3 regions of the Metabacillus mesotrionivorans genome follow, and region 3 is predicted to be linked to each of the others. Evidence: riboswitches for the same ligand, from Rfam matches in the RefSeq annotation. Region 3 holds a riboswitch; each other region holds the start of a gene.
What was found. Region 3 has a riboswitch for S-adenosylmethionine ahead of ACTSEZ_RS11340 (alpha/beta hydrolase). Riboswitches for the same ligand answer to the same signal wherever they lie in the genome.
Positions count from the first base shown of each region.

Region 1: it holds a riboswitch for S-adenosylmethionine, as region 3 does, so the genes downstream of both, ACTSEZ_RS19330 (LLM class flavin-dependent oxidoreductase) here and ACTSEZ_RS11340 (alpha/beta hydrolase) in region 3, are expected to answer to the same signal.
Region 2: it holds a riboswitch for S-adenosylmethionine, as region 3 does, so the genes downstream of both, ACTSEZ_RS04630 (YezD family protein) here and ACTSEZ_RS11340 (alpha/beta hydrolase) in region 3, are expected to answer to the same signal.

Region 1 covers NZ_JBQMFF010000011.1:18,814-26,876, reverse strand. The annotation lists gene ACTSEZ_RS19350 (hypothetical protein) at 1-519, shown strand, start outside; gene uptA (undecaprenyl phosphate transporter UptA) at 650-1,249, shown strand; gene ACTSEZ_RS19340 (class I SAM-dependent methyltransferase) at 1,337-2,095, shown strand; gene ACTSEZ_RS19335 (hypothetical protein) at 2,224-2,604, shown strand; gene ACTSEZ_RS19330 (LLM class flavin-dependent oxidoreductase) at 2,881-3,936, opposite strand; SAM riboswitch class I at 4,014-4,120, opposite strand; gene ACTSEZ_RS19325 (thioredoxin family protein) at 4,178-4,498, opposite strand; gene ACTSEZ_RS19320 (D-alanine--D-alanine ligase) at 4,776-5,861, shown strand; gene ACTSEZ_RS19315 (UDP-N-acetylmuramoyl-tripeptide--D-alanyl-D-alanine ligase) at 5,953-7,320, shown strand; gene ACTSEZ_RS19310 (alpha/beta hydrolase) at 7,637-8,063, shown strand, end outside.
Region 2 covers NZ_JBQMFF010000001.1:915,241-923,303, reverse strand. The annotation lists gene cysC (adenylyl-sulfate kinase) at 23-616, opposite strand; gene sat (sulfate adenylyltransferase) at 633-1,772, opposite strand; gene cysP (sulfate permease) at 1,815-2,837, opposite strand; gene ACTSEZ_RS04635 (phosphoadenylyl-sulfate reductase) at 2,892-3,593, opposite strand; gene ACTSEZ_RS04630 (YezD family protein) at 3,697-3,840, opposite strand; SAM riboswitch class I at 3,905-4,010, opposite strand; gene ACTSEZ_RS04625 (hypothetical protein) at 4,182-4,442, shown strand; gene pyrE (orotate phosphoribosyltransferase) at 4,477-5,109, opposite strand; gene pyrF (orotidine-5'-phosphate decarboxylase) at 5,106-5,825, opposite strand; gene ACTSEZ_RS04610 (dihydroorotate dehydrogenase) at 5,794-6,729, opposite strand; gene ACTSEZ_RS04605 (dihydroorotate dehydrogenase electron transfer subunit) at 6,723-7,508, opposite strand; gene carB (carbamoyl-phosphate synthase large subunit) at 7,505-8,063, opposite strand, start outside.
Region 3 covers NZ_JBQMFF010000003.1:275,304-283,366, forward strand. The annotation lists gene ACTSEZ_RS11330 (methionine ABC transporter ATP-binding protein) at 1-709, opposite strand, end outside; SAM riboswitch class I at 795-899, opposite strand; SAM riboswitch class I at 986-1,091, opposite strand; gene ACTSEZ_RS11335 (DUF4395 domain-containing protein) at 1,157-1,579, opposite strand; SAM riboswitch class I at 1,728-1,834, shown strand; gene ACTSEZ_RS11340 (alpha/beta hydrolase) at 1,905-2,675, shown strand; gene ACTSEZ_RS11345 (AAA family ATPase) at 2,705-3,439, shown strand; gene ACTSEZ_RS11350 (YciI family protein) at 3,581-3,955, opposite strand; gene ACTSEZ_RS11355 (Ig-like domain-containing protein) at 4,474-8,063, shown strand, end outside.

The DNA.
Region 1 (8,063 bases), on a different contig from region 3:
GGTTTCCTGACAGTAAAAGAAACGTACCCGACCAGCATAAAAATGGGTGCAACAAGACGGAATTATTATGTGACGACAAGTCTGTTTCTGCTGATGCTCGCATTGTTTATGGCTGCTTCCCATACAGTAATGATTATCGTTCTTGAAGCTCTGGAAGGCTTTGGGCCAGGTGAGTTTAAATTGTATTATCTTTCAATGGTTCTTGAAAGCGATCTTCCGTACTTGACGAATTTTTATGTGGATACAGCCGTTTGTTTTTTCCTGCAGGCTATGTTTTTCATACTCGGCAGTATTTTTTACCGCTTTGGTCTCCTTGGAGGATATGCTGCCATCGGTCTTGCTGCCGTCCTGCTGTTCATTCCATCGGTTCGTGATGAATTCATAGCAGCGGTGTTCAAGTTATTGGGAGAACAGGCACTTGCGTATTACGGCGGTCTAATGGGAATTGGCGCTCTTCTTTTAGTCTTAGGGTGGTTCGTTCTCATAAAAGCAGGCGCCAAGTCGGTGATGACAAGATAAACAGAAAGCAGACCGTTGCCGGTTTGCTTTTTTCTGTTTTTAAGAGATTAGAGGAAGAGGAACAAGCATATATATGTGTGAAAGGCTTGGCCGCACAGGCTGCTGAAATATGAAAAGAAAAGGAGCCATTATGAAGGAGCTACTTTACACATTGCTTGAGATGCTTGCAGATCTTGGATATTACGGGATTGCGCTCGGTTTGATGATTGAAATCATTCCGAGTGAAATTGTGCTTGGCTACGGAGGATATTTGATCTCGCTCGGGCGGGTGGACTTTACAGGTGCTGTCGTCGCCGGCGTTGTTGGCGGAACACTAGCCCAGCTGTTTCTTTATTGGATGGGGTATTACGGAGGAAGGCCTTTTCTTGAGAGGTTTGGAAAATATCTTTTCATCAGCAGCCATCATCTGGATCTTTCGGAAAAATGGTTTGAAAAATACGGAGCGGGTGTTATTTTCACAGCAAGATTTATCCCTGTTGTCAGGCACGCCATCTCCATCCCTGCGGGGATTGGGAGAATGCCGCTCTGGAGATTCACCGTGTACACGGCTGCAGCCATGGTTCCCTGGACCATTTTCTTTTTATATATGGGCATTCAGCTTGGCACGAACTGGACGCAAATTAAAGAAGCCGCAGAGCCGTTTGTGCTGCCGATGATTCTCATTATGACACTTGTTGGTATTGGCTATTATTTAATGAAAAAAAATGAAGCAGGAGAAAAAAGAATTTAAGCGAATTAAACAAACGTTTGATTAAATGTATGTTCAATGCGTTTAGGGCTATTAATAATAGTAGAATGCGCGGCAAGGGGGATGTGAATGTTCAGCCAGTACAGCAAGCTAGCAACGGAAGTATACGATTTAGACAAGCCGGTGGGCCATTCCTTTGGAGATCTGGAGTTTTACAGAGAACGTCTGCGTGAAGTGAAGGGAAGAATCCTTGAGCCGGGTGCGGGTTCTGGAAGGGTGTATATTCCTTTGCTTGAGGACGGATTCGCAATTGAGGGCTTGGATACCTCGGCACATATGCTGGACTCATGCAGAAAACGCTGTGAGGAAAGAGGACTTCGTCCAGTGCTCACAGAAGCAAGCATGAGTGAATTTAAGCTTCCCGGCAAATTCGAGGCCATTATTTTGCCTGCGGGCACTTTTCTTTTAATTGAGGACAGAAGAGAATCTATCCATGCGCTGAAGAATTTTTATGACCATTTAACAGAGGGCGGCCGACTTATTCTGGATCTTGACCTGCAGCCGGAAAAACAGCTGAATCAAGTGTTTACAAGTACGTGGGAAACGCCCGATCAGCACATCATCACAATGGAGGCAAAGCAGGTTGAGTACAGCGTGCTTGAGCAGTATTCCGTCACCTATCTGAAGTATGAAAAGTGGAAAGACGGAAAGCTTTCAGAAACCGAGCTGCAGAGGTTTGCCATGAGATGGTACGGAGTGAAGGAATTTAAGCTGATTCTCGAACGCCTCGGCTTTACGGACATTGTCATTTCGGCGGATTATACATATGGAAAAGCACCGGAGCATGACCGGCAGACGATAACTTTTGAAGCTGTAAAACCGGAATAATGAAAAAGGAAGAGGGCTGAACAGAGATGGTTTGGCCCTTTCTTTGTGTGTGCTGAAAAAGAATTGACCATTTATCTTGTTGAAGAAGAAATGCAGGCGTTAAACGATCTGTTAAAGGATGTGGTCTATTGAAAAAAGCCGTTCTCATTGCTGGTGTCTTTTTAGCTTTGCTTGCGCTTGCTGCGTATGTGAATAAATGGTATTACCCTCCTGTTCCGATAAGCGGAATAACGGCAAAAGAAGCTATTGAAAGACTGAAAAACACGGATCGTAAAATAGTTGATATTGCTCCGGAAAACGGTCATGTCTGGTACATCACACGCACTGAAAATAAAGGTGTTTCCATTGCAGATAAATATGTTAAACAAATGCTTGCGGCCAATGGATGGAAATTCAAACGAAAAGACGGCAGCGGTTTGTTCTTCGAAAAAGATGGTGAAAGATTAATCGCTTCCACTCAAATGTGGACGAAAAAGTATGTACTTGTTAAAGTTCCGGATAATTGGTGATTTGGTGGTTTTTGCTGACAGGTGATTGATTAAAGTTTTTAGCCAATACCTCCAGAAAATTAAGTGGACTGAAGCGGAAGGCACTTGACTCCTGCGTGATGAAGAGGGCACTGGAGACCCCGCAAGCGCAGCGAGGAGGCTCCGCACTCCCCGCGGAAAGCAAGTGACTGGAGCGAAAGGGAACAGGTACTTTAAGTGCTAAATTAGAAATAACGCAAAAAACGCTTGGCAAATAAGATCCAAGCGTTTTTGTGCGCCTATTTATCTACTGACTTTTCAAAGCGAGAACGTACCTTGTTTCCGTTTCTTTTCTACAAGCGGCATGACCTGTGCTGAAAAACGCTCCATTTCTTCGAGCTGAGGGGAGAACTGAAGAAGCAGGAGATCAAGCCCAGCTTCTTCATACTCAAGGATCTTGTCAGCGATCTGCTCAGGAGTGCCAATCAGATTTGGACGCAGCCCGCGGTTTGAAACCGAGTAGTCATAGAGCTCAAGCTTTTGTTCAAGCTGGGATTTTGTTGTGAAGTCTTTGTATCCTGCATAGGCGGATGATTCTTTTACATTGGTTATCCGCTTCAGCTCCTGCTGCACTTCTTCTTCGGTATCCCGGCAGATGATATAGGCAGCCATTCCGAACGATTGGAATGGCTCTTTTTCGCGTGCTGCCCGCAGCTGTTTCATGCCGTCAATCTTCGTTTTGATTTCACCAGCCGTTCCCCCGTGCATCACATAGGCATCGCAATGCTCGGCAATCGTTTCTTTTCCGCGCGGGCTTTCTCCTCCTGCATAGAGAATCGGATTAGGCGTTTGCACCGGCTTAGGTGAAAGGCGGGCATTCATCAGGTCATAAAATTTTCCCTGATACGTAAACGTTTCTTTTTCCCAAAGCCCCTTCAGGACTTCAATAAATTCTTCCGTCCGGTCGTAGCGTGCGTCGTGCTCAGTAAAAATGCCGCCGTACTGCCGTGCCTCTTCCTCCCACCAGGCGGAAACAACGTTAAGCGTAAACCGTCCATTGCTGATGTGGTCAATGTTTGCTGCCATCTTTGCCGTGACGGCAGGATTGTGGAAGCCGGGTCTGACAGCTGTCATAATTTCAATTTTCTCCGTGACGGCGGCAAGAGCGGCAGCCGTTGTCCATGCTTCAAGCGAATCGTGCTCAGGTCCCTTTATGTCATTTAAGTAAAGCTCGGCGATAAGGGTGGTGTCATAGCCCCACTCCTCTGCTTTTTGGATTACCTCCTGTGCGTAGGCGTAAGTAGGAGGCATGTTTTCATCTTCAACATTTCTGAGCCATCCTCCGAAGATCGGCAGCCAAAAACCGTATTTCATTGCGGAATCCCCTCTCTCTGCATAAAAAAGCCCCTCTTGTTAGACAAGAGAGGCTGGTTCTGCTGTGCAAGTTCTAGCTCTCATCTCTCAAACAAACTGTTTGCTGGAATTGGCACGGTTTCTGCTGTCAGATCCGTTGCCGAGGCTTCAAAGGGCCATATCCCTCCACCTCTCTTGATAAGAAACGTATGAAATTAGTTGTATCATAAAATAATTTGATTAGTATGTCAATTCTAAAAAATCAGCCCAGCTTCTCCTGAAGGAACTCCGTCACCTGGTCAGGAGTCTTTGCATTCGCGCTGTGAAGATGCCCGAGCTTCTCCCCGTTTTTAAAAATCAGGATACTCGGAATCCCCATAACCTGATATTTTTCTGCGATTTCAGGGAATTCATCTTTATTGATTTCATACCACTCATATGAGGAATAAGATTCCATAATTTCGCCGATAAACATGTTCATTCTTGTACAGTCAGGGCACCAGTCTGCGAAAAATTTGATTAGCACCTCTTGATCTTGGGTAATTAATGTTTGGAACTGCTCTTCTGATGTAATTGGTTTCATGAATCAGACCTCCTTGCCCTTATTTTAATACAAAACGGGTGGTTTGCATGCAGGAAATGCCTGATGCCTGAAAAAAGGGCGGAGTAATTGCCGGTGAAAAACAGGATAAAGGCAAACATTCTTACATCCGCCTGCCTTACTGAAATTGGAAACGCCTTTAAAGGACGCAAATCGTGCCTTTGCCCGAATGTTATAAAGAAATCCATGATGGGCTATAACAATTTGGGCCGAAAGTGATAATATAGTAGAGATGAACTTTTCTTAGGGGGATATCCGCATGAAAATTAAAGTTGGATTATTATATGGAGGCAAGTCCGCAGAGCATCAGGTTTCCCTGCAGACGGCACTTGCTGTTATAAAAGCACTTGATACGAATAAATTTGATATACATCCAATCTACATTTCCGAAAAGGGCGAATGGTTCCGCGGCCCGCAGCTTACAGAGCCGGCTGCTTCACCTGCTGCCCTTCAGTTCAGCCAAAACGGCACAGCGGTTTCTCCGGTTGCGCTGAATGGGGATCTTTTCCCTGCAAAAGCGGATGAAACGAACGAACAAATTGATGTGGTGTTCCCGCTTCTTCACGGACCGAACGGCGAAGACGGCACTGTTCAGGGCATGCTTGAGCTTCTGAACCTTCCGTATGTCGGAAACGGTGTGCTTGCGTCTGCAGCAGGCATGGATAAAGTCATTATGAAAAATTTGTTTGCCCAGGCAGGACTTGAGCAGGCAAACTATGTTTCCTACATTAAGAGCGAGTGGAAAAAGGCGCCTGAAGAAGCTTATGATAAAGTGGAGCAGGAGCTTGGGTATCCATGTTTCGTCAAGCCTGCCAACCTTGGCTCAAGTGTCGGCATCAGCAAGTGCAAAGACCGCGCGTCACTTGAAAAAGCATTCGCGGAAGCATTTGATTATGACCGCAAAATCATTATTGAAGAAGGCATTATCGGACGCGAGATTGAAATCGGCGTCATCGGAAATGATGAGCCGATCTGTTCGGTTGTCGGTGAAGTTGCTCCTAAAAAAGAATTCTATGATTATAAAGCGAAATACGAAGACGGCGACACGGACATGATGATTCCTGCACAGGTTACGGAAGAGGAATATGACCTGATTAAAGAGCTTGCTATTAAGTCCTTTAAGGCAATCGACGGATCAGGACTTGTACGCGCAGACTTTTTCCTGACAGAAGACGGAAGAGCGCTGATCAACGAAGTAAACACAATGCCGGGCTTCACGCCATACAGCATGTTCCCGCTTCTTTGGAAGCATACAGGCGTTGAGTACCCTGAGCTTATCGGACGTCTTGTCGAGCTTGCTCTTGAGCGTCACGAAGGCAAGCAGCAAATTAAGCACACGTTTTAAGGAAAGCCTGGAAACACTATTCGTTAAAGAATAGTGTTTCTTATTCATTATGCAGAAGGCAGCTTACATACAAGAAGGGAGATTATAGATCATGATTAAACGTTCATTGCGCGACATTCAGACAATGGCGGGCGGATCAGGCCTTGCGCCACAGCATGAAAACACCATGATTCATGGCATTACAACGGATTCCAGAAAGATTGAGGCAGGTACACTGTTTGTACCGATAGCAGGCGAAAACTTCGACGGCCATCATTTCGCCGAAAAGGCTCTTGCTGACGGAGCGGCGGCCACTCTTTGGAACCGTTCAAAACCGAACCCTCCTTCAGGTGCTGTCATTCTGGTTGAAGACACATTGGAAGCTCTTCAAACCCTCGCAGGCAGCTACCTTGACCAGCTGAACCTGAAAGTTGTAGGCGTGACAGGAAGCAATGGAAAGACAACCACGAAAGATATGGTGGCAGCTTTACTTTCAACAACGTTCCGTGTCCACAAAACGCAGGGGAATTTCAACAATCATATCGGCATGCCGCTTACAATTCTCAGCATGACGGAAGATACAGAGGTAGCCGTGCTTGAAATGGGCATGAGCAATTTCGGGGAAATTGAACTTCTTTCGAATCTTGCCAAGCCGGATGCTGCGATCATTACCAACATCGGTGAATCACACATGATGAATCTCGGGTCAAGAGAGGGAATTGCAAAAGCCAAGCTTGAAATTGTCAGCGGCCTTAAACCTGAAGGTGTTCTGATTTACGACGGGGAAGAGCCTCTGCTTAAAGAGCGTATTGGGGACGCTTCATATAAGAAGATTTCATTCGGAGCATCTGCTGAAAACACGTATTCTCCCGAGGGAATCAGACACACAGAAAAAGGCACGTTTTTTACCATTCGCGGCCGCGGGGAAGAACTGTTCCTGCCTGTGCTTGGAAAGCATAATGTCGGCAATGCGCTCGCTGCCATAGCAGCAGCTGAATTCCTGGGTGTGACAGAAGAAAAGATCAGCAAAGGGCTGAAGGATATTCAAATGACGGGCATGCGCCTGGAATTGACGAAAACAGAAGGCGGTCTTGCTGTCATCAATGATGCCTATAATGCAAGCCCGACATCCATGAAAGCTGCCATTAGGCTTGCAGGCGATATGGACGGATACAGCCGGAAAATTCTTGTTCTTGGAGATATTCTTGAGCTGGGGGATGACATGCAGGTTCAATTTCACCGTGAGGTTGGCGAAACAATCGATGCAGCCGAAACGCATCATCTTTTCACATACGGAAAGCTCGGGGCAGAAATAGCCGAAGGTGCAAGGAAGAACCTCGATGGCGGAATGATTCACGTTTATCAGGATAAGCAGGAGCTTATTAAAGACCTTAAGCAAACGGCCAAAGCGGGAGACCTTGTTCTTGTAAAAGCTTCGCGCGGAATGAAGCTTGAAGAGGTTGTTCAGGCTCTTCTCTAGTAATGAAATAAAGCAGCCGGTCCTTCTTTTGATCTGTCAGAGAAACACGAAAAGAAAGAGGGAAGGACCTTGGTCCATTACGTTCAGAAAATAAATGGAGAGATAACGAGTACGACAAGTCCGACCCCGATGGAATACGGCGTAAGCTCACTTACAACTTCATATGCACTGTTTTTTAATGCGGTCATGATGAACGCTCCTTTTTGTTTTGAAATATAGTAACCCAGGGTACTTTTTATATACCCGGGTTCTTTTTTTTCAATCCTCTTATTTTTAAAACCCGGTATAAAAATATGTTCATTCGGGAGAGAGTGATATGAAAGGATGCCTTTGTATACATGGATTTACTGGAGCTCCTTATGAAGTGGAGCCTCTCGTCAGCTACCTGCAGCAACGGACGGACTGGGTGCTGAAGTCGCCGACGCTTCCGGGCCACGGTGAAACGCCGAGCCTGAAGGGGATTGAATTCAGCGAATGGATTGCGCATGCTGAAAATGAGCTCAGGGATTTGCTTGAAGAATGTTCCGAGGTCTATATCATAGGCTTTTCAATGGGCGGCTTGATCGCAGCGTATTTGGCCTCGAGGTATCCGGTTGAAAAGCTTGTGCTTCTCAGCGCAGCTGCGCATTACTTAAATCCGCGCCAGATGCTGCTTGATGTAAAAGGGCTGATTGCAGATGCCATCCGGGGAGAAGGCGCAAAGAATGACCTTTTTATCAGATACAGAAAAAAAGTGATGGAAA
Region 2 (8,063 bases), on a different contig from region 3:
CGGAGCATTTTTTTAATTATTTTTAAATCAAGCCTCTTTCAATTAACGCTTTCGTCAGCTGTTTGACACACGCTTCAACGGAGTGCTTTTCGGTATCCAGGACGATTTCGGGCTGAAGAGGTTCCTCATACGGGGCGCTGATTCCCGTAAAATTTTTGATTTCTTCATTTCTCGCTTTTTTATAAAGTCCTTTAGGATCACGCTTCTCGCATTCTTCAACAGAACATTTCACATAGACTTCGAGAAATTCATTTTCCCCGACAAGTCCTCTGACTAGATCGCGGTCAGCGCGGTAGGGTGAAATAAATGCCGTCAGAACAATCTGTCCGCTTTCCACAAACAGCTTTGAAACCTCGCCGATGCGGCGGATGTTTTCTTTGCGGTCATCTTCCCCGAAGCCAAGATCACTGTTCAGGCCATGTCTCACGTTGTCGCCGTCCAGAACAAATGCCTGGGCGCCGCGGTCAAACAGGGTCCTTGCAAAGGCGTTGGCGACACTCGATTTGCCTGAAGCAGACAGCCCTGTAAACCAGAGGATAAAGCTTTGATGCTTGTTTTTATCATGACGTTCTTTTTTTGCGATTGATGCCTCATGCCATACGATATTGCTGCTCATCACTGTTTCCCCCTTCTTACGAAACGACTTCTTTTTTTAATCCGCTGATCAGAACTTCAATGACTTCAGGTCTGCTGAACGTGCTTGGCGGCACTTCGCCGTTTCTAAGCATCTGTCTTACCTTTGTGCCGGACAATATGACATGCTCCGAGCTATCGTGGGGACAGGTTTTTGTTGTAGCCATGCTTTCGCATTTGCTGCAGTAGAAGCTGTGGTCAAATTTCATCGGTTTAATGCCAAGCTCCGCTTCTTCAAACTGTTCAAATATCTTCTGCGCATCATATGTGCCGTAATAATCACCGACACCTGCATGATCTCTTCCGACAATAAAATGCGTGCATCCGTAATTTTTCCGGACAAGCGCGTGGAAAATGGCTTCTCTTGGTCCTGCATATCTCATCGCAGCAGGGAAAACGCCAAGCTCCACTCGTTCTTCCGGATAGTAGTTTTTAAGCAGAACTTCATAGCTCTCCATGCGGATTTCTGCTGAAATATCATCTGATTTTGTCTCCCCGACAAGAGGATTCAGGAACAATCCGTCAACCGTTTCCAGGGCAGCTTTCTGAATGTATTCATGTGCTCTGTGTACAGGATTTCTTGTCTGGAAGCCGACGACGGTTTTCCACCCTTTGCTTTTGAAAATCGCTCTTGTTTCTGATGGGTCGAACGTATATTCTTTGAACGGCTTCTCGGGACGCTTGATCAGAGTGATTTTGCCTCCTGCATAGACGTCTTCCCTTTCATGCAGTTTTTTCACTCCGGGATGGGCAAGATCTGCCGTTCCGTAAACATTGATTGCCTCATTCGTTTTATCCGGCTCAAAGAGATCTTCGATTTCAATCAGACCGTACACTACACCGTCATATTGAAGCTTTGCTTTGTCTCCTGTCTTCAGCGACGCTGCTGTTTCTCTGGATACCGGAAGCGTGATCGGAATGCTCCAGACCGTGCCGTCTGCTAGCCTCATGCTGCTGACTACATTATCATAATCCGCTTTTGTTAAAAAACCCGTAAGCGGGCTGTAGGCTCCGATTCCGATCAATTCCAGATCGCTCAGGGCCATTGCATCAATTTCAATCACCTGTTTGATTTCCTGTATGCTGACATCAGGATTGTATACATCAACTAATACTCCGCCATGAGGCTGTAAACTCATTTATTTTTCCTCCTAAACTGACCTTTTTAATTGGTTTTACCGTTAAATGCCTCCGCCTTCTTCATGCACGGCACGCTTTTCATCCCGAATCGCCTTCATCAGGCTCAGTGTACCAAGGGTTGCCAGCATGACACTCAGAAGAACGACAAGAGAATACATATCCTTTTCTAAAAACAGTTTGACTAGCATATACGATATGGCAAGTGAAAACAGCGGCGAGACAATCCAGATCCGGATGATTTTCTTCACGATGTGCTTTTGAAGGATCTCGCTTCCGCTTTTCGCCATTCCAAGTCCGATAATAGCTGAGGAGGTCACCTGCGTCAGGGGAACGGGAAGTCCGAAAATGGAACTGGCAATCACAAGTCCCGCTCCTGTACCAGATATCAGAATGCCTTCAGGCTTTGAATATCTGGTAATTTTCTTTCCGTTTGTTTCAAGCACTTTTTTGCCGAGTAAAATCGCGCCAAGAGCAACAAATGCTCCTCCGAGCAGCGTCCCGTCCGGCACCGAAATCAGTCCGGCCCCGACAAGCGGCCCTACTGCGTTTGCCACATTGTTCATTCCGGCTGAGAAAGCCTCGAAAAATCCGGCCAGGATCAGGATGCCTGTAAGGAGCGGCCGGTCTTTAAAGAACGGCTTGTGCTGAACTTTATATAGACCTTTCCCGAACAGCCAGGCAATTCCGAAAGCTGCAACGGGAACGATCACCCAGAACATCATGATGACAAGCAGTGATTTTATAAATAGTACCTGATAGGCAATACCCACTCCCACAACGGCGCCAACCGTCACCTCGCTTGTTGAAAGCGGGATCCCCAGCAGGTTTGCAAGAAACAGCGAGCTTGTCGCAGACAAAATAATGATCAGAACAATCTTCACATTAATGATATCCTGCGGAATAATCCCTGCACTTATTGTCTTAACAACCTCTCCGCCGCCAAGATACGCGCCTGCAAAAACACCAACGGCGCATATTAAAAGGGCATGCCTGGCTTTAGGAACTGCGCCGGAACCGTAAGCTACTCCCATGGAAGCAGCGGCTCCGCTCGCTCCAATATTCATGGCGAAGAAGAGACTGATGGCAAGCGCACCCAGTTCAAGCACGGCAATCCCCCCTTATCCATGCAGGCCGCATTCTGTTTTGCCCTGGCCGCTCCATCTGCCTGAGCGCAGATCGTCTGCACTGAACGCAGGCTGCGTACAGTGGAAACAGCCGATGCTCGGGTATCCCTGATCGTGGAGCGGATTATACGGGAGGTCATTTTTATGAACATAGCGCCAGACATCTTTCCATGTCCAGTGAATGAGAGGACAGACTTTTACCGACTGAAACTTGTCGTCTTTATTGATAAATTGGACATGTTTCCTGGTTTCAGACTGCTCTCTCCGAAGCCCTGATATCCACGCTTCTGACTGAGAGAGTGTTTCATTCAGCGGCTGAAGTTTTCTGATTGCACAGCATTGATTCGGATTCGTCTCCCACAGCTTATCTCCATGCTGTTCAGCCTGTTCAGCAAGAGTAAGGGCAGGTTTTTTCATTTTAATTCGGAGCTTGGGATATTTTTCTTTTACACGTTCAATGGTTTCATACGTTTCCTTGAAATGAACATCTGTATCAAGAAAAACAATCGCCGCCTCCGGATTTACTTTTGAAATCAGGTCAATGAGAACAATGCCCTCAATGCCAAAGCTGCAGGCATAAACAATCTCTTCCCCGTAATGCCCGTAAGCCCACTTAAGCACATTCAATGCTCCGCTGTATCCGTCGTCTGTTTCAAAATTCTGTTCATGCTCATGCCATGTTTTGTATGTCAGCATGCTGATCTTCTCCTCACTTTTCAGGTCCCGCATAAAAAGCTTTTAACATTAGGACACGAGCCCTCTTTTGTTAAAACGCCTCCGGTTTATCCGGTCAGCATCCTCATTTCATTCTGATTTTTTCATTTTTTTCAAGCTGAATTACTTTTCCGTCCTGAACGATCAGTGTGACGGAACCATAGCTCATAGTTTTAAGCATTTCCTTCAGCCTGTCGATGACCGCGTCAAGTTGCTGATCAGTACCCACAGTGGTCCCCCGTTTCTTACCCATTAAAAAAAGCCTTCCGGTTTGAAAGACTGTTCAGGCATCAACCTTATCTTCCAAAATGGGTTTCATTTTGCTGGATGTAGCACCTTGCACGCATGCAGGTTGCCGGGCTTCACCGGGCCAGTTCCCTCCGCCTCTCTGGATAAGTTTATTATATTTTTCTAAATTTTATCACAATTGCAGACTATGTCAATCATAGTTTTGCTATCGGAATTAAAAACCTCTCTTTTTTTAGAGCTAATTATAAAAAAGTGCTAGATTAACAGGGTTTGAATAAGGTGTAGTAAAGTTCGTTCCGAGAGGTGAGAGTTATTTTTATTTTGTTAAGTGCAGCTGCCGTTTTTTATGCTTTAGGCGGATTTTCATTAGCTTATGCGGCAATGGAGTTTGATGACCCAGCCATTTTTGAAAAAATGAAAGAGGAACGCGGAGTGATGAAAGGCTTCGGGATGATCGGTTTTGCGGGATTTCAACTCAGCGGGAAACTGCTGCCTGCGCCATGGCAGCAAAAAGGATTCAGAATTGGCTGTTTGCTGATCAGCATACTGTGTTTTTCCGGCAGCATGCTGATATGGAAATAAAAAAGGCATCAGCTGCTCCTGATGCCTTTTTTATTTATACGCTCAGCCATTCTTCGGAAGATGGATTTTCACGCCATTTCTTCAGCTTGGCTAAATCTTCTGTTTGAATGGAACCTTTCTTCAGAGCTGTTTCAATAAGAGAAGAATAGTCCGTCAATGAAACTGAATGGATTCCTTCTTCCTCAAGCATCTCTGTCCCTTTTTGAAGTTCGTATGTGAAAATGGAGACAGCGCCGATGACTTCACAGCCGGCTTCTCTAAGCGCTCTGACGGCTGTAATCACGCTTCCCCCGGTTGAAATCAAATCCTCCACTACAACCACTTTCTGGCCTTCGCGGACCTTCCCTTCAATCTGATTTCCCTTTCCGTGCCCTTTCGGCTTGCTTCTCACATAAGACATCGGCAGATTCAACAGATCGCTTACCCATGCAGCATGAGGAATTCCTGCAGTAGCCGTGCCTGCAATCATTTCAGCTTGAGGGTAATGCTCTCTGATCAGAGCGGACAGACCTTCTGCAATGTTTTTTCTTACCTCCGGATAAGAGAGCGTCAGGCGGTTATCGCAGTAGATCGGTGATTTGAGCCCGCTTGACCATGTAAACGGATCATTAGGGCTAAGGTATACAGCTTCGATTGTCAGCAGTTGTTCGGCAATTTGATGGTTCATACAGGCAGTCCCTCCCAGGCGTTTTTCATTTGTGTATAGGCGGCAAGCGGATCCGGTGCTTTGGTGATGCTCCGTCCTGCCACAATGGCAGTTGACCCGAGCTCTCTCGCTTTTTCAGGAGTAGCCACCCTGACCTGGTCATTTACTGCATCACCGCTCATGCGTATTCCGGGTGTTACTGTCATAAACGAGCGGGGAAGCTCGCTGTAGATGCGGGGCACCTCAAGAGAAGAGCACACAATACCGTCAAGGCCGCTTTTTGCAGCAAGCTTAGCGTAGCTTAATACCGTGTCATCAAGGCTAGTGCTGATCAACAATTCGTTCTTCAGCATCTCTGCCGACGTGCTTGTCAGCTGAGTGACAGCAATGCAGGCGGGACGCTTGGAGCCTGCAGGTGTTCCGGCCTCAAGACCTTCCATTGCAGATTCCATCATGGCACTGCCGCCGGCCGCATGCACATTGACGAGATTGACTCCGAGTCCTGCAAGACCCCTCATCGCTTTTTTCACGGTTTCGGGAATATCATGGAGCTTAAGATCAAGGAAAATCTCATGACCGCCTGATTTCAGATGATCTATGACCGCAGGACCTTCCCGGTAAAAGAGCTCCATGCCAGCTTTTACATAAAGTTTCTGTCCGGACATCTTTTTTAAGAATTCTCCTGTTTCGGCAGCATCCTTAAAATCAAGCGCGATAATCAGCGGTCTCTCGTTCATGCTTAAAGCTCCTTCCGATGCATTCTGTAATGTGATCAAACCCGTATTTTCTAAGCACATGAGGCAGTTCTTCAATGATTTCAGGGCAAACAAACGGATTCACAAAGTTGGCTGTTCCTACTGCTACGGCGCTTGCTCCCGCGTACATGAATTCAAGGACGTCTTCTGCTGTCTGAACACCGCCCATGCCGATAATCGGAATGGATACCGCCTGGCTGACTTCATGAATCATGCGGATGGCCACCGGTTTGATGGCAGGGCCGGATAAGCCGCCTGTGCGGTTTGCAAGAACCGGCTTGCCTGTTTTCAAATCCAGTCTCATTCCGATGAGCGTGTTGATCATCGTTAATCCATCAGCTCCTGCCGCTTCGATCGCTTTGGCAATGTCAGTGATGTTGCTGACGTTCGGTGACAGCTTGACATAAACAGGCACCTCTGACACAGCTTTTACGGCGCGCGTAAGGGAGGCTGCCATCTCGGGGTTTGTCCCGAATGCAATTCCTCCGGTTTTAACATTCGGACAGGAAATGTTCAGTTCAAGTGCATGAACATTTTTCGCCCTGCTGATTTTTCTTGCAACCTCGACATAATCTTCCTCTGCTGAGCCCGCCACATTTGCAAGAACCGGCACATCGAATGACTCAAGCCAGGGAAGTTCATTTTCAAGGATCCCGGTTAGTCCAGGGTTTTGCAGGCCGATTGCATTGAGCATGCCCGCTTCTGTTTCAGCCACCCTCGGGGTCGGATTTCCAAAACGCGGTTCGGCTGTTGCTGCCTTGATCATGATGGCGCCAAGTTTATTCAGGTCATATAGACCGGCAAATTCTTTTCCGAATCCAAAGCAGCCTGAGGCCGGCATTATCGGATTTTTGAGTGATAGTCCCGGAAGTTCAACATTCAGCATGACAGCACAACCTCTCCTGCTTTAAATACCGGCCCGTCGGTGCACACTTTTTTATAAGATGTGCCATTCGGGTCATCTGCCGTATGGCACACACATGCAAAGCATGCGCCGATTCCGCAGCCCATTCTTTCCTCAAGAGAGAGAAAAACAGGCTTGTCTGGAAAAAGATTTTCAAGGCTTGCAAGCATGGGGGTAGGACCGCATGCGAAAAGAGCGTCAAACTCCATGCTGCGTTCTTTAATGCAGTCTGTGACGAACCCTTTCGTCCCGTATGAACCATCTGCCGTCGCAATATAGGTTTCACCGAGTTTCTTAAACTCACTTTCATAGAAAACCTGATCCGCAGACTGGAAACCGAGCACGTGGCGGACGTTAACACCCCTTGCAAGCAGACGTCTTGAAAGCTCATATAAAGGAGGAACTCCGATGCCGCCTCCGACAAGAAGCGCTGTATCTCCCTGATTCAGGCTTTCCGGATCAAATCCGTTTCCAAGCGGGCCGAGCACATCGACGAGCTCTCCTTCTTTCCTTGCAGAGAGGAGCTTCGTGCCCGCTCCCTCTGCCCGGTAGATCATCGTGAATTCCCGCTTTTCTTTCTCTATTTTTGCAATGCTGATCGGTCTTCTTAAAAGAGGAGATGCCGCACTTGAAACTTTGATATGAACGAACTGGCCGGGCTGGTTCATTTCATCAACCAGACTTCCTTTTAATGTTAGTTCATAAATTCCTTCTGCAATCTCTCTCTGGCCGGCAATGATCATCCATTCTTTCCGTATCAAGCGTACGTCACCTCTTTGCTGATTACTCGTTTTGGCATTTGTTCAGTTGAGAATGTCATTGACTCTAAAACTCTTAAAATCGCTTTTGCTGTGTCAAGTGACGTGAGGCATGGAATTCCGTTTTCAACCGATTCGCGTCTGATTCTGAAGCCATCGCGCTGCGGCTGTTTCCCCTTAGTCAATGTATTGATGACGAACTGGGCTTCGCCCGTGCGGATAATATCAAGCATATTCGGAGACTCGCTGCCGATTTTGCCGACGATTCTCGCTTCTACCCCATTCTCATGCAGATAGCCGGCTGTTCCGTTTGTTGCCATGATCTGATAGCCGATTGCACTGAAGCGGCGTGCTACTTCCAGTCCCTCTTCTTTATCCTTGTCAGCGATTGTCAGCAGGACCTGTCCGTAGTTCTGCACTTTCATTCCTGATGCAATCAGTCCTTTATAAAGAGCTTTTTCAAGGGTTGTGTCTTTTCCCATCACTTCGCCTGTCGATTTCATTTCAGGACCGAGCGTAATGTCCACTCTGCGCAGCTTCTCAAATGAGAAGACCGGC
Region 3 (8,063 bases):
CGGTCTTTGTTTTCGGATTTGAGAAAACGTCAAACACAGAACCTGATTCAATGATTTTTCCTCCCTCAATCACGGCCACTGTATCGCAAACCTCCCGGATGACCGACATTTCATGTGTGATCATGAGAATGGTAATGTTGTATTCCTCGTTGATTTTTTTCAAAAGCTTCAGAATCGAAGCTGTTGTCTGAGGATCAAGCGCTGAGGTAGCTTCATCGCACAATAAAATGGATGGCTGTGTAGCAAGTGCTCTTGCGATTCCGACGCGCTGTTTCTGGCCGCCTGACAACTGATCAGGGTACTGATTCGCTTTGTCCTCAAGTCCTACAAACGAGAGAAGCTCGGCAACCCGCTCCTTAATGACTTTCTGGGGGACATTTGAGAGCAGGAGCGGAATGGCCACATTTGCATAGACCGTTTTTGAGTTCAACAGATTGAAATGCTGAAACACCATGCCGATTTTCCGTTTAACTCCGCGCACATCCTTTTTGGAAAGAGCCGTTAAGTCAAGTCCATCAACAATGATCTGTCCTGCTGTTGGACGCTCGAGCAGGTTCACCGTGCGGATCAGCGTGCTTTTGCCCGCTCCGCTGAATCCGATAACTCCGCATATTTCCCCTTTTTTCACTTCCAGATCAATGCCGTCGAGAGCTTTCACTTCATTGCCGCCGCTGCCGTATACCTTTGTGACGCCTTTAAATTCAATCATCTATGTAACCTCCTTATTTTTAGCAATAAAAAACCCTCTTCTATCCGACAAGAAGAGGGCATGGCATAACGAATCACCGGTTCTCTTCTCATCTCCCAGGCAATTGCCTGCTGGAATTGGCACAGTACTTTTTCAAAAGTCCGCTGCCGAAGCATCATGGGGCCAGTCCCTCCGCTTCTCTGGATAAGAAAATCGTTATTAAATTTTAAAGAAAAATAAAAACCTCTCCCTGAAAGACAGGAAGAGGCTGGATCTGCAAAAAAAGACCGTTCGCTCTTCTCATCTCTCAGGCTGCACGCCTGCTGGAGTTGGCACAGTTCTCATAATGAGTCCGCTGCCGAGGTTTCAAAGGGCCATATCCCTCCACCTCTCGTGATAAGAAGCTATATTTTCGATGTGTCTTACTTTACTCCGGTATTATCTGAAAGTCAACACTTTTTTAAAAAATCAGTTGGACTGTTTAGAAAGTCTGCGGTATTTAAACTGCTGCCACTGAAAACGGATAAAGCAGCCGATGCAAAAACCGAGAATCGCTGCAAAGGCAGCAATGGCAACCATAATAGTCGCCGCATAGGCAAGTACCGTCCAGTCAAGCATGTATCCGGCAAACCCAAGGCTTAGGCAGATCACTGCTATCATCTGATTAAACTGCTGCTGATCAAAATCTTCCTGTATATAGGCTGAAGGCTCTTTTTTCAAAAAGGTGCCGGCAGCTTTCATAATCGGGTTAACTTTAAATAGCAGTCCCATGATTCCGGCCGTAAGAGGCACCAGTAAAAAAACGCCCATGCCGCTGATCCAGAATGCTGCAGCGGATAGCACAATCACCCATTGATTGACTAACACTAGAGGTTTTGGAATGGTTTTCATACTAAAACCCACCTGTCTGATTGGAATATGTGTATTTTACTCCAGTCAGCCTGCTTTGTGAAGAGGATTGCTTTAGGAAGTGATTGACAGCTCTCTTGGCTGCATGGTAAAATCAATAAAACCAACTAAACCAATAAGAATTAAATATAACCTATCAAGAGTGAACGAGAGATCTGGCTCCATGACTTCACAGCAGCCGCCGCATGCCGGAAAGGTGCTCCAACCAGCAAAGCACGATGCTTTGGCCGATAAAGACAAACCCTCTCTTGTCAGCTGAAAGCAGGAGAGGGTTTTTTAGTTCAAAATTGATTGGGAGGAAATGATGATGACGACGAAACATGTGCCTGTCCTTGCAGGAGCTGAAAGCTTTTTTCATAAAGGAAATGAGATCGGAATTCTTCTTTGCCACGGATTTGCCGGTACGCCTCAGAGTGTAGGCGAGCTTGGAAAACTTTTGGCCGCAAAAGGCTATACCGTTTATGCCCCGCGCCTGAAAGGCCACGGAACTACTCCCCTCGATTTTGAAGACTGCTGCTTTACAGACTGGATTCAAAATATCGAAGAAGCCTATAAAAAGCTAAGAAAAGTGTGCCGCAGGATCTTTGTTGCCGGACAGTCCATGGGCGGAATATTAGCGGCTCACCTTGCCTGCAGGCACCAGGAAATTGACGGACTGATTACCATCAATGCAGCACTCAGTGTGCCAGGCTATGAGGTTTTTCAGCACGAGATCGAACCCCGTTTTATTCCAGAAGGAAAACCGGATATCAAAGCGGACGATATTGAAGAAATTACGTATGAAGCCGTTCCGATTAAAGCTGTCCACAACCTGCTGACGCTCATCAAAACAACGAAGCCCGTGCTGTCTGAAATAACCTGTCCGGCCCTGATTTTCAAATCAGAAGAAGACCATGTTGTTCCCGCCTCAAGCTCAGATGTTCTTTTCCATTCCATCTCATCTCCTTTCAAGCAGATGGTGAGCCTGACGAATTCCTATCATGTGGCCTCTATGGATTTTGACAAAGACATCATCGCAGAAAAAACAGCCGCCTATATTGAACTTTGCTGCCGCCGGGAGTATAAATTGTCTGTCTGAATCTGCTAAACTGTAGGCAGGTGATGAACATGTTCTTAAAATCAATCAAACTGCTGAAAGAGAATATCCCCTCTTTTGAAAAATATCCTTTTTCTATCCCGGCCATATCCCATATGGATGAGCTGAGACTGACCAGCCCTGTTACTTTTTTTGTCGGTGAGAACGGCTCGGGCAAATCAACCCTGCTGGAGGCCGTTGCCTATCAGTGCGGCTTCAACACTGCAGGCGGAAGCCACCATCTCTACAAGCCGAGGAGCTCGCAATCTGACCTTGGCGATTATATCCGGCTCGGATGGATGCCTAAAGTAAAGAATGCTTTCTTTCTCAGAGCAGAATCTTTTTTCCAGTTTGCCTCCCATCTTGAAGAGCTCAGTGAAGATCCTTATTCAGGAGATGTCTTCGGTGCATACGGAGGAAAATCGCTTCACGAACAGTCTCACGGTGAGTCGTTCTTGTCCCTGTTCCTGAACCGCTTCGGCAGCAAAGCCATTTATCTGCTTGATGAGCCGGAAGCAGCGCTGTCCCCGTCACGGCAGCTCACCCTCCTCCGTATTCTTCACGACCTGACGAAAAACGGAGACACTCAGTTCATTATTGCCACTCATTCCCCCATCCTGCTAGGCTTTCCGGGCGCTGACATTCTGAGCTTTGACGATGAACAAATGACAAAAAGGACGTACGAAGATACGGATCACTATCAAATTACGAAATACTTTCTGGAAAACCGGGAGCGGTTTTTGGAGGAGCTATTTAAGGAGGAATAAAAAAGGGAACTCCATCTGAAATTGGAATTCCCTTTCTCTTATTCCATTAAAGTTCCGTCTGTGGAATTAAGATAGAATCATTTTTTCTCTCTCCTGTCTCAAGCTCCATTCTGATCACCAGTTACACTTTTTCAAGGCAGCCTATTTTTCATTCTTAAAGAAATGAACAGGACGGACTTCAATCCGCCAGCCGAATTCTTCCCCTCTGCTGATTTGCGTTGTTGGATGAAGAGAGGCCAGTTTAATTGCCTCATCCATACTCTCTGCTTCAAAAACAAATACACTTCCGATCAGATCTTCCGTTTCTCTAAAAGGTCCATCTGTTACAAGAACCTGACCGTTTACGCGTCGCAGGCTCTTAACTTCAGATTCAAGGCCTGCATCAAGAAGTACCTTACCGCTTTCATAAAATTTCTCGATAACAGGCTGGCATTCACTCATTACCGCCTCAATTTCTTCTCTTGGCCGTGCATTCATTTTTTCCGGGCTAAAATAGCCCATACATAAAAATATCATGGTTTCCTCTCCTTCAGCGCTCAAATTTCCAACTAACACTACCGCTGTTTTGTTTACCACAAATGGCCTTGGACTGTAAGTGTAAGAAATCCGGCTAAATCTACCAAAACATCAAACTTTTAATAACCTTCTCTACCATTTCAATAATCAGCTGCCATTCTCCTTTAAAGAAAAAAGGAAGAGTTATAACCGTTACTGCTTAAGCATGCACAAATCTTTAGATTTTTCACATAATCATAGGCCATACTTCCCTCTTTCCTTATTTCCATAATACAAAAAACATCTGAATCTTCTCCGAATCACTTAAACTGCCTCATGGTTCAAGCCAAAAACAAAATATCTGCACTCTATACAAAATTTCCTCCCTAACAAATGACTCCATTTAAAGATAGAATGGTCAAATCAAATGAAAGCGCTAACAAACTGCGGGGTGAAGGTTATAGTTCCATAAGACTAGATGATATTCAACTATTCAGAACGTTTCACGCGAAGAAAAAATGAAATAAGGAGATGAATACATGACAAGAAAGCCTAAAGCAAAGAGGATCCTGATTCTTTTACTGGCCATTCAAATGCTCATATTCAATGCCGGATTACTAACAGGCAATGCAGAGGAACTAAGCAAAAATGAGGCCGAAACTGCCGCTGTGCAGACGATTACATCCATGATTCCGGTCGGCGATCCTTCTATAAAAGTAGGACTTGACGGCGGGGCGGGATTCCAATTTCCAACCTTTAATAATGGGGCGGCGTTCGATGACGTAAAAGATGATATTGCCCTTTTTGTGAAACAAAATAATGAGTGGGTTTCAATTGATAACAATCCGGACAGCGGATGGATCTATGACTCTAATTTCGGAAACTGGTGGGAAGGACCGGGCGGCTATTGGTTTAATCCGGTAGAAGAAACCACGCAGGTGAAAGTGGCGTCCAAAACGAATCCAGGCGTTTTTGTTGAGTATACATTAAACGTTACTCCGGCAGTGCCTCAGCCAATTACATCCATGTCCCCGGCAGGTGCTACTGCACTTGATGTATCTCCTTCAGGAGGGGTCGGGTTTGAATTTCCGAGGTTTAACAGCGGGGCTACCTTTAAAGATGTAAAGGATGATATCGCCCTCTTTGTCAAGCAGGATGGTGACTGGGTTTCGATTGATAACAATGCAGCCAGCGGATGGATCTACGATAAGAATTTCGGAAACTGGTGGGAAGGACCGGGGGGCTACTGGTTTAATCCTGTAGAAGAAACCACGCAGGTGAAAGTGGCATCTAAAACAAATCCTGATGTGTTTGTTGAATACACGCTGAAGGTTACGGTGCCGGTGAGAAATTCCTTCAAGATCACAAATTTTGACGGCAGATCCACTTTTGAAGCGGATCAGAACGGGGCAATCGGCCTTCCTCTTCCAAAAATAGACGGCGGCTCAGCGATCAAAAGTGAAGTCGATAAATTTGTCTATGAAGTGAAGGTTGATGGTGAGTGGGTCAATATCCTGGAATCCAATTTGACGAAATTCAGCTATTCCTCTAATGGATACAACAGGATGTCTTCTGCCAATCAGTGGGGATACTGGGTGGATTACATCTTTGGACTTTGGTTCCAGCCTATCCAGGAGGACATGGATTTCCGTATTGGCTATCCGCTTAATGGAGAAAAAGGCGGAGAAATCGGAGACAACTATGTTCAGTATAAGTTCATCGGGAATCCGGATGCTTATCGTCCGGATGAAACAAAATTAGATGATATCCAAATCGGCACGTCTGAGAACTCGGAAATTGCAGGCTGGAATCTAACTTGGGGCGATGAATTCAATGGCACGGAACTCGATGAAACCAAATGGAATTATTCCACAGGTTACTATCTGAACGATGACCCGGGCACATGGGGCTGGGGCAACAATGAACTTCAGCACTATACGGACAGTGAGGATAATGTTTTTGTAGAAGACGGGAAACTAAACATAAAGGCACTCGACGATCCGAAGACATTTCCGCAGGACCCGAACCGTGTAGCCCCCTATTCTTCAGGAAAAATCACGACACAGGATAAATTCACGTTTAAATACGGCAGAATTGATTTCAGCGCAAAACTTCCTGCCGTTACCGGAGCCTGGCCGGCACTTTGGATGCTGCCGAATGATGATGTATACGGAGGATGGGCCTCTTCTGGTGAAATAGATGTCATGGAAGCAAGAGGACGTGTTCCCGAATCGACAAGCGGAGCGATCCATTTTGGCGATGAATGGCCATTAAATAAGTATCTTTCCGGTGATCAAACCTTTGCTGATGGAGGAAGAATTGATACAGACTACCATGTTTACAGTTTAATATGGGAGGAAGATATCCTCAGCTGGTATGTGGACGGCAAGTTTTTTTACAGCGTGACAAAGGAACAATGGTATTCAGCAGCGGCTAGGGAAAATCCGCGTGCCCCTTTTGATCAGGACTTTTATATCATCATGAATCTTGCCTTAGGAGGCTGGTTTGATGGAGGAATAGAACCATCACCGGATGATTTCCCTCTTTCCATGCAAGTAGACTACGTTCGCGTGTATAAACAGGAAGTGAAAGAAGAAGAACCAGTTCCTGTTACAGGCGTAAAGATCAATAAAACGGAAGCTGTATTAACGGCTGCAGGGCAAAAAACAACTCTGTCAGCTGCCGTTGAACCGTCAAATGCAACGAATAAGAAAGTAACCTGGTCCTCAAGCGACGAATCTGTGGCTACAGTTAGCGCAAGCGGCGTTGTAACGGCTGTGAAAAATGGAACAGCGACCATTACGGCAACAACCGAAGATGGACAAAAAACAGCAGCATGCACGGTGACTGTCGCAATTGAACCGCAAGTACCGGCAGATCAGCTCTTCCCGTTAAAGAACGGTTCGTTCAGCCAAGAGCTTACTTCATGGTCAGCATGGAGCTGGAAAAGCAATGATGCTTTTATCAATGAGATAAGCGCAGAAGATGGGAAAGCTGAAATAACCATTCCAAAGTTTGATGCCAGCGGTGCGGGGGCTGAAAAATGGGCTGTACAATTCAAACAAACCGGACTTCAGCTTCTTAAAGACAAGGAGTATGTCGTCTCCTTTGATGCCAGTTCAACAATTCCGCGGGATATGGAATTGGTTTTTCAAAACGCGGCATTTAACAGAGTATTTGAGAAAACTCTATCTTTAACACAGGAAAGTAAAAGATTTACCTATTCATTCAAAGCAACAGCAGAAGAAATCGTCGAATTAAACTTCTTATTAGGGAAATATGCTGATTATGACCAGCATGGCATCACCATTGATCATGTCGTCCTTGAAATGAAAAATCCTGCTTCAAATAAGATTAAAAACCCTTCATTTAAAGATGGAAATGCTTCATGGGAAGTATGGTCGAATGTTGGAGCCACTTCCGGCAATGAAGGCGAAAAGAAGCAAATAACGATCCCATCATTGGGCAGTGATTTCTGGAGCGTTCAATTCAGCCAGCTTGGTCTTTCATTAGAAAAATCAAAGTCCTATCGATTGGTTTTTGATATGTCCTCTACCATTGGAAGAAAAATAGATGCGATTCTTGAAAGCACCAGCTATGACAAATATGTGTGGGAAACGATTGAAGTAAATGAAGAATCAAATACCTATGCAATCGAATTTACTCATGAAAAGAATACCGACCCTGCTGCAAAGCTTATTTTTGCATTAGGAAAAGTGGATGGACAAGACGCACTGGCAGAGCATACAGTAACGATTGATAACGTGCATCTTTATGAAATCCCAGAGCTGCCGGCTGATCCGGCCGATCCGCCAGCACCGGAAAAAGAAGGCTACGGTGTCGGAACCATCAAGGAAAATTCTGTAGAGTTTTATGTGAATGATGCTCCTTGGGCCATTATTCATTACATTAAAAATGGCACTACCCAGCAGAACATTATGATGAATAAAGCCGGTGACAACTACTCCGTTTACACATTGAATGATGTAAAAGAGGGAGATGTCATTAAATACTGGTTTACCTATGGCTTAGATGCCGGAGGACAAGCAGAATACAGCGAGCAGATTTATACGCATAAGCTTGCCGTCGCTGCGCCGACAGCGGATGAAGTATCCGATCAATCGACAGA